One region of the Serratia liquefaciens ATCC 27592 genome, then DNA from elsewhere that is predicted to be linked to it. Evidence: predicted binding sites of a transcription regulator. Region 1 holds the regulator's gene; the other holds the start of a gene.
What was found. Region 1 encodes sigma-54, which starts transcription at its own class of promoters, with help from an activator protein. Its sites were predicted from a motif close to GTTGGCACANNTTTCGCTNT; they were not measured.

Region 1 (4,395 bases):
CCGAAGACGTAAAATACTACACCGCCGATGAATTAAGCTGGTTCACCCAGCCGGTGATGACGCTGTTTGATGAAAACGCGGTGGCCACCTGGTCAGTTCGCGCCGACCGCGCCAAACTGACTAAAGACCGGATGCTGTATCTTTACGGCCACGTCGAGGTGAACAGCCTGACCACCACGTCGCAGCTGGAAAAAATTAAAACAGACAATGCTCAGGTGAACCTGGTGACCCAGGATGTGTCTTCGGATGACGAAGTGACACTTTACGGGACGAACTTCACCTCTAACGGCATGAAAATGCGTGGGAACCTGCGGGCCAAGACCGCTGAGCTGATTGATAAGGTTAAGACCAACTATGAAATTCAAAACCAACAAACCAAGCCGTAATCTGTTAATCGGCAGCTTGATTTTGGCCGCCAGCGCCCCCGCATGGGCGCTGAAGTCCGACTCCAATCAGCCGGTGAGCATCGACTCGCTGAAACAGTCTCTGGACATGCAGAGCAACGTCAGCACCTTTACCGATAACGTGGTGATCAAGCAAGGCACCATCGATATCAAAGCGGACAAAGTCGTGGTCACCCGCCCGGGCGGCGATCAGAACAAAACCTATATTGAAGCTTTCGGCAACCCGGTAACCTTCTATCAGATGCAAGACAGCGGCAAGCCGGTGAAAGGCCACGCTCAGAAGGTGCGTTACGATGTGGCGTCTCAGTTGGTGACCCTGACCGGGAACGCCTACCTGGAACAGCTCGACAGCAACGTCAAGGGCGATCGCATCACCTACCTGGTGCAACAGCAGCAAATGCAGGCGTTTAGCGATAAAGGCAAGCGCGTGACTACGGTTCTGGTACCGTCGCAGTTGCAAGACAAAAACGGGCAAAACAAGAGTAACTAATCACTTATGGCTACACTCATCGCAGAAAACCTGGCGAAAGCCTACAAGGGCCGCAAAGTCGTTGAAGACGTCAGCCTGAAAGTGAAATCCGGCGAGATCGTCGGCCTGCTGGGGCCAAACGGCGCCGGCAAGACCACCACGTTCTACATGGTGGTCGGTATCGTTCAGCGTGACGCCGGACGTATCGTGATTGACGAAGAAGACATCAGCCTGCTGCCGCTGCACGCCCGTGCGCGTCGTGGCATCGGCTATCTGCCGCAGGAAGCCTCGATCTTCCGCCGCCTGAGCGTTTACGACAACCTGATGGCGGTGCTGGAGATCCGTGACGATCTCAGCAGCGAACAGCGGGCGGACCGTGCGGTGGAGCTGATGGAAGAGTTCCATATCTCCCATCTGCGCGACAATCTGGGCCAGGCGCTGTCCGGTGGCGAACGTCGCCGCGTGGAGATCGCCCGTGCGCTGGCGGCTAACCCGAAATTCATCCTGCTGGATGAACCCTTCGCTGGGGTTGACCCGATTTCCGTTATCGACATTAAAAAAATTATCGAGCACTTGCGTGACAGCGGCCTGGGCGTGCTGATCACCGACCACAACGTGCGCGAAACGCTGGACGTGTGTGAACGCGCCTATATCGTCAGCCAGGGCAAACTGATTGCTCACGGTACGCCGGATGCTATTCTGGCCGATGAGCAGGTAAAACGCGTTTATCTGGGCGAAGAATTCCGCCTCTGAGTACCGGCGCGTCCTGATGGGCGACTGTTAACGGAAGTAGACTGAAGAATATGAAGCAAGGTTTGCAACTCAGGTTTAGCCAACAACTGGCCATGACCCCCCAGCTCCAGCAGGCCATACGCCTGCTGCAGTTGTCCACGCTTGAGCTCCAGCAGGAGATACAGCTGGCGTTAGAGAGCAATCCACTGCTTGAACAGACCGATCTGCACGAAGAAATCGACGCGAAAGAGACGACCGAAACCGAAGGTTTGGATACCCGGGAGGCGCTGGAACAAAAGGACATGCCCGAAGAGCTGCCGCTGGACGCCACCTGGGACGAGATCTATACCGCCGGAACTCCGTCAGGAACTCGCACCGATTACAGTGACGACGAACTGCCGGTGTATCAGGGTGAAACCACCCAAACCCTGCAGGATTACCTGATGTGGCAGGTGGATCTGACGCCGTTTTCCGATACCGATGCTGCCATTGCCACCTCGATCGTCGACGCCGTCGATGACACCGGCTATCTCACCGTGCCGCTGGAAGACATTCTGGAGAGCATGGGTGACGAGAATGTGACAATGGACGAAGTCGAGGCGGTATTGAAACGCGTACAGCGGTTTGATCCGGTTGGCGTCGCGGCGCGCGACCTACGCGATTGTCTGCTGGTTCAGCTCTCCCAATACGCCCAAGACACGCCTTACCTGGCGGAAGCGCGCCTGATCATCAGCGAACATCTGGACTTGCTGGCTAACCACGACTTTCGCAGCCTGATGCGAACAACGCGCTCAAAAGAAGATACACTGAAAGAAGCGATGTTGCTGATCCAGTCACTCGATCCGCGTCCAGGCCAGTCGATCAACACCGGCGAATCTGAGTACGTGATCCCGGACGTGCTGGTCCGCAAAGTGCAGGATGTGTGGACGGTCGAGCTCAACAGCGACAGCATCCCAAGGCTGAAGATCAATCAGCAGTATGCTGCGCTGGGCAATAGCGCGCGTAACGACAGCGACGGTCAGTACATCCGCAGCAATTTGCAGGAAGCGAAATGGCTGATCAAGAGCCTGGAAAGCCGCAACGACACCCTGCTGAAAGTTTCGCGCTGCATCGTCGAGCAGCAGCAGGCGTTCTTTGAGCAAGGCGCGGAATTTATGAAGCCCATGGTGCTGGCGGATATCGCTCAGGCCGTGGAGATGCATGAATCGACAATCTCACGCGTGACCACGCAGAAGTTTTTGCACAGTCCGCGCGGCATTTTCGAATTGAAATATTTCTTCTCAAGCCACGTGAATACCGACAGCGGGGGCGAAGCTTCCTCTACGGCGATCCGGGCGGTGGTGAAGAAATTGATTGCGGCGGAAAACCCCGCCAAACCGCTCAGCGACAGCAAGCTGGCTACCCTGCTCTCCGATCAGGGGATCATCGTGGCGCGGCGTACCGTCGCCAAGTACCGAGAGTCTTTGTCCATCCCGCCGTCCAACCAGCGTAAACAGTTGGTTTGACCTCTATTGAGAAGGAAGACACTATGCAGCTCAACATTACCGGACACCACATCGAAATCACCGAACCTTTGCGTGAGTTCGTGAACACCAAGTTCGCCAAACTCGAACAGTATTTTGACCGCATAAATCAGGTGTATGTCGTGCTTAGTGTGGAAAAAGTGCAGCAGATTGCGGAAGCGACGGTGCACGTGAATGGAGGCGAGTTGCACGCCACCTCGGAAGACGAGAACATGTATGCGGCAATTGATACCCTGATCGACAAACTGGCGCGTCAATTGAACAAACATAAAGACAAACTGAAACAACACTGACATTCTGGGCCGTTTCCGTCAGCGGGTACGGCTCAAACGTAGCCTCGGCCATCGGCGCGTTACCTGTTTGGGTACGCGCCGATAAGCCATCAGGGTTAAACAAGGCGAAAAATCACCTCACAAGCCTGCTTGCTGGTGTGGTTTTAAGTGAAGATGAGATGAACAACGAAACAATGCAGTTAAGCTCGGTATTAAATATCGAGTGCACCAGAAGCTCCGTACATTGCACCAGCAAGAAACGGGCTTTGGAAATTATCAGCGAACTGGCCGCCAAACAGCTCAATCTGTCACCACAGGTGGTGTTTGACGCGGTTCTCACCCGCGAGCGCATGGGCAGCACCGGTATCGGCAACGGTATCGCCATCCCCCATGGCAAACTGGAAGAGGACACACTGCGGGCCGTTGGCGTGTTTATTCGTCTCGACCAACCTATCGCCTTCGACGCCATTGATAACCAGCCGGTCGATCTGCTGTTCGCCCTGCTGGTGCCGGCCGACCAATGTAAAACCCATCTGCATACCCTGTCTCTGGTCGCCAAGCGTCTGGCCGACAAAACAGTATGCCGCCGCCTGCGCGCGGCGCAAAGTGACGAAGAGCTTTACCAAATCATCACCGAGTAACGCCCGGCTGGCGTGACTTCCAGCCCGGATAACGATACTGTTTAGCCATGATGGATTCCGGTTCAGGCCGGAATAATAAAGTTTCTAACGGTGGCGATAAACGCCACTGAGATGCCAGGGGGAGTTGCCACATGGTGCTGATGATTGTCAGCGGCCGTTCCGGTTCAGGGAAATCCGTCGCCTTGCGGGCGCTGGAAGACATGGGTTTTTACTGCGTTGATAACCTGCCCGTGGTACTGCTGCCGCAGCTTGCCAATACGCTGGCGGAACGCAACAGCTCCGCGGCGGTAAGCATCGACGTGCGTAACATGCCGGAATCGCCGGAAGTGTTTGAATATGCGATGACCCAACTGC
Region 2 (4,395 bases), 1.0 Mb from region 1:
TGGTAAAACCGATAAGGCCGCGCTGTTGGCCCTTTCCCGCACGGATCAGTCTCCGACAGCAGAGACGCTGACCGGCAGCCGGCAGATCATTGCCGCTATTTGGAGCCAGGTATTGGGGACGGCGAATATCCGCGCCGAAGACAACTTTTTCGACATCGGCGGCCATTCACTGCTGGCAGCAAAGCTGGCGACGGCCATCGATAACACAATCGGAGTCAAAGTCTATGTGCGCGATATTTATGAATATCCGACGATAAACCGTCTGTCGCAGGCGCTGGATGAACGCAGCGGCCATGCACTGCCGACGGTGGACAGCGAACCGGTACGTGCTCTGCAAGACGATGTTTGGCTGCCTGCAGATATCACCATCAACCCGGATTATGATGTGCGACAGGTCAGCGACCCCAAAGCCATTTTGCTCACCGGCGCCACCGGCTTTGTCGGTGCGCATCTGCTGGCAGAGTTGCTCGCCACAACCCGTGCCGAGTTGTATTGCCTGGTGCGGCAGCGCAGCCGGATAACCCCGCAGCAACGACTCGACGAGATCCTGAATCGCTATCAGATTACTTTATCCGCCGAGCAGTACGCGCGCGTCCATCTGATCCCCGGCGACGTGGCCGAGCACGATTTCGCCCTGTCACCTGAGCACTTCCGTGAACTCAGCCAGCGGATCGATATCATTTATCATTCGGCAAGTGCGGTGAACTTTATCCAGCCCTATTCTTATATGAAACGCGATAATGTGCAGGGCCTGCGCGAAATCATTCGTTTTGCCGCGTACCGACGCACCAAACCACTGATGTTGATGTCGACGATTTCGGTCTACAGCTGGGGGCACTTGCATACCGGCAAACGGGTGATGCTGGAAAGTGACGACATAGATCAGAACCTGCCGGCGGTGATCACCGATATCGGCTACGTCCGCAGCAAATGGGTAATGGAGAAAATTGCCGATCTGGCGGCATCGCAAGGCTTGCCACTAATGACCTTCCGTCTGGGGTACGCCACCTTCCACAGCCGAACCGGCGTCAGCGCCAGCTACCAATGGTGGGGACGGCTAGTCAAAACCTGTATCACCAGCGGCACCCAGCCGGTGTTGCAAGACCTGCGCGAGGGCCTGACGACGGTGGACTATATGACCCAATCCATTGCCCATATCACTCGCAACCCTCAGGCGTTAGGGAAGAAATTCAACCTGATCCACCAGCACCAGAATAACCTGACGCTACAAGCCTTCTTCCGCCTGCTGGAGCGCGAGTGTGGCTACCGTTTCCGACAGCTGCCTTTCGATCAATGGCGAGCACAGTGGGAACACGACGCTAATGCACCGCTCTACCCGTTGCTCAGCCTGTTCAGGGACAATATGGTGAATGGGCAATCGACGGTGCAGCTCTACCAAAATACCTACCAATGGGATTGCAGCAACCTGCAGCATTTCCTGCGGCACAGCGGGATCGAAGAACCGCGGTTTACCCGGCAAATGCTACTGAATTATCTGCGGCAGTCTATCGGCACTTCGCAGCAAGCATTGCAGGTATAAATACCAGGGCGGGTCTTCAGGGCCCGCCCGCGTCCTTTGCCCGGTGAGTTGCGCCATCACTGCTCATAGTCAACCCACACGCGCCGCAGTTTTGCCCCGTTTTAAGGCAGCGCCCGCTTTGGTTGCACCCAAAGCGGGCCATTTCCTGCCGCGAGCCGGCGTTTTCGCGCCATTTTCGCCCCTTTATCACCTTGGCACATTTTATGCTGGTTCTGTATACAGCCTGCAATGTCGACGAGGTGATGATGCTAAATATCGATCTGTCTGCTTCACCGTTTTTTGATGAGATGCTTCTGGCTGAGGGTAAGCACCGGGGTCACTACGAGGCTTACTGGCATTGGCTGCAACAGGCTGACCAAAAGGCCATTCAACGCAAGAGGGAAGAGGCTGCGCTGCTGTTTCACCGGGTGGGGATTACCTTTAACGTTTATGGTGAGGATGACGGCGCTGAGCGCTTGATTCCGTTCGACAGCGTACCGCGCATCATACCCGCCAGCGAGTGGGCGATGCTCGATCGCGGTATCCGCCAGCGCGTACAGGCGCTTAACGCCTTTCTGCACGATATTTACCATCAACAACACATTCTGAAAGCCGGGATCATTCCGGCGGAACAGGTGCTGGCCAACGATCAATATCAACCCTGCATGCAAGGGGTCGATCTGCACCGCAATATTTACGCGCACATCGTCGGCGTGGATATGGTACGCAACGGTGACGGCCAGTATTACGTGCTGGAAGACAACCTGCGCACCCCGTCCGGTGTTTCCTATATGCTGGAAAACCGCAAAATGATGATGCGCCTGTACCCGGAGCTGTTCGCTCAGCAACGCATCGCGCCGGTGGAGCGCTACCCGTCGCACCTGCTGCAAACCCTGCGTGAAAGCTCGCCGATCAACGATCCTACCGTGGTGGTGCTGACGCCGGGCCGCTTCAACAGTGCCTACTTCGAACACAGCTTCCTGGCGCAGCAGATGGGGGTTGAGCTGGTGGAAAGCGCCGACCTGTTCGTCAAGGACGGGGCGGTCTTTATGCGCACCACCGCCGGGCCTTGCAAGGTGGATGTGATCTACCGCCGGGTGGACGACGCCTTCCTCGATCCGTTGGCATTCCGCCCGGATTCGATGCTCGGCGTGCCGGGCCTGCTGTCGGTATACCGCGCCGGCAACGTGGTGCTGGCCAACGCCATCGGCACCGGCGTGGCCGACGACAAGTCAATTTATCCGTACGTGCCGGACATGGTGCGTTTTTACCTGCAGGAAGAGCCGATCCTCAATAACGTGCCCACCTGGCAATGCCGCCACAAGAATGAACTGTCGTACGTGCTGGCGAACCTGGAACAGATGGTGGTGAAGGAGGTACACGGTGCCGGCGGCTACGGCATGCTGATTGGCCCGGCGGCGACCAAAGACGAAATCGCTCACTTCCGCAGCCTGCTGCTGGCCAAGCCGCATAACTACATTGCGCAAAACACGCTGGCGCTGTCGACCTGCCCGACCTTCGTCAACGACGGCTTGGCGCCGCGACATATCGATTTACGGCCGTTCGCCCTCAGCGGCGCGGAAATCCGCCTGGTGCCAGGCGGCCTGACGCGCGTGGCGCTGGCGCAAGGCTCACTGGTGGTCAACTCGTCGCAAGGCGGGGGAACCAAGGATACCTGGGTGTTGGAGGACGACGCATGCTGAGCCGAACTGCCAGTGAACTCTATTGGATGGCCCGCTATCTGGAGCGGGCGGAAAGCATCGCCCGGGTGCTCGACGTCACCAACAAGCTGTCGATGATGCCGATCCGCGACAGCGAGGATCAGGATCTGCAGGTACCGCTCAATCTGACCAGTACCGGACAGCTGTATGCCGCCGCCTACCCAGACCTGACGATGGCCAATCTGGTGAGCTTTTTTGCGCTCGACAGCCGTAACCACAGCAGCATTTACAGCTGCCTGCAAATGGGCTGGAACAACGCCCATGCGGTGCGCGGCAGCCTGTCTTCCGAGGTCTGGGAATGCATCAACGCCACCTGGATCGAAATGAAGCTGATCCGCCGTCAGGGCATAGGGTCAGTGGGCGCGGATGGCTTTTTCGACTGGGTGAAGGAACGTTCTCACCTGTTTCGCGGTGCGATGTTCGGCACTTTGCTGCGCAGCGACGCCATGTGCTTTATCCGTCTCGGCACCCTGCTGGAGCGCGCAGACAGCACTGCCCGTCTGTTAGGGGTCAAGAACTCGCTGATGGACAGCGACGGCGACCCGGTGCGCGAATATTACCGCATGGACACGCTGTTGCGTGCAGTGAGCGCACGCGAAGCCTACCACAGCATCTACAAGCAGCAGCTCAGTCGGGACACCATTGCCGAACTGATGATCCTGCGTAATGAAATCCCCCGCTCCTTGCTGGCCTGCGTCGGCGATCTGGTGCAACAGCTGGAGCAAATTGGCGGCAACAGTGCCAATCAGCCGCGCCGGCTGGCGCATACGCTGCACGCCGAGCTGCGCTTTAGCAGCATGAAAGATCTGAACAAGGTCGGGTTGAACGACTGGCTGGACGCGTTTCTCGGCCAGATTGGCGGCATCGCGGAGAGCATCCATCACACTTATCTGGAGGCGCAATGAAACTGAACATTGAGCACAACACCCACTATACCTATGCCCAGCAGGTGCAGCGCAGCACTCAGTATCTGCGCCTGACGCCGCAGGATTCGGAGCATCAGCGCATTATTTCATGGCAGTTGACGCTGCCGGAAGATGCGGTGCGCACCACCGATGCCTTCGGCAACGTGCTGCACGTGCTGACGCTGGATCACCCGCACCAGGCCATCAGCATTCAGGCCCACGGCGTGGTGGAAATTGAAGACGGTGCCGA

Region 2: M495_RS02030 (circularly permuted type 2 ATP-grasp protein) is a predicted target of sigma-54. The motif match lies at 1,731-1,750, and genes of this name have one in related genera.

Annotation. Positions count from the first base shown of each region.
Region 1 covers NC_021741.1:4,629,313-4,633,707, forward strand. The annotation lists gene lptC (LPS export ABC transporter periplasmic protein LptC) at 1-386, shown strand, start outside; gene lptA (lipopolysaccharide ABC transporter substrate-binding protein LptA) at 355-894, shown strand; gene lptB (LPS export ABC transporter ATP-binding protein) at 901-1,626, shown strand; gene rpoN (RNA polymerase factor sigma-54) at 1,677-3,110, shown strand; gene hpf (ribosome hibernation promoting factor) at 3,134-3,421, shown strand; gene ptsN (PTS IIA-like nitrogen regulatory protein PtsN) at 3,580-4,041, shown strand; gene rapZ (RNase adapter RapZ) at 4,173-4,395, shown strand, end outside.
Region 2 covers NC_021741.1:438,301-442,695, reverse strand. The annotation lists gene M495_RS02035 (non-ribosomal peptide synthetase) at 1-1,540, shown strand, start outside; gene M495_RS02030 (circularly permuted type 2 ATP-grasp protein) at 1,786-3,222, shown strand; gene M495_RS02025 (alpha-E domain-containing protein) at 3,216-4,145, shown strand; gene M495_RS02020 (transglutaminase family protein) at 4,142-4,395, shown strand, end outside.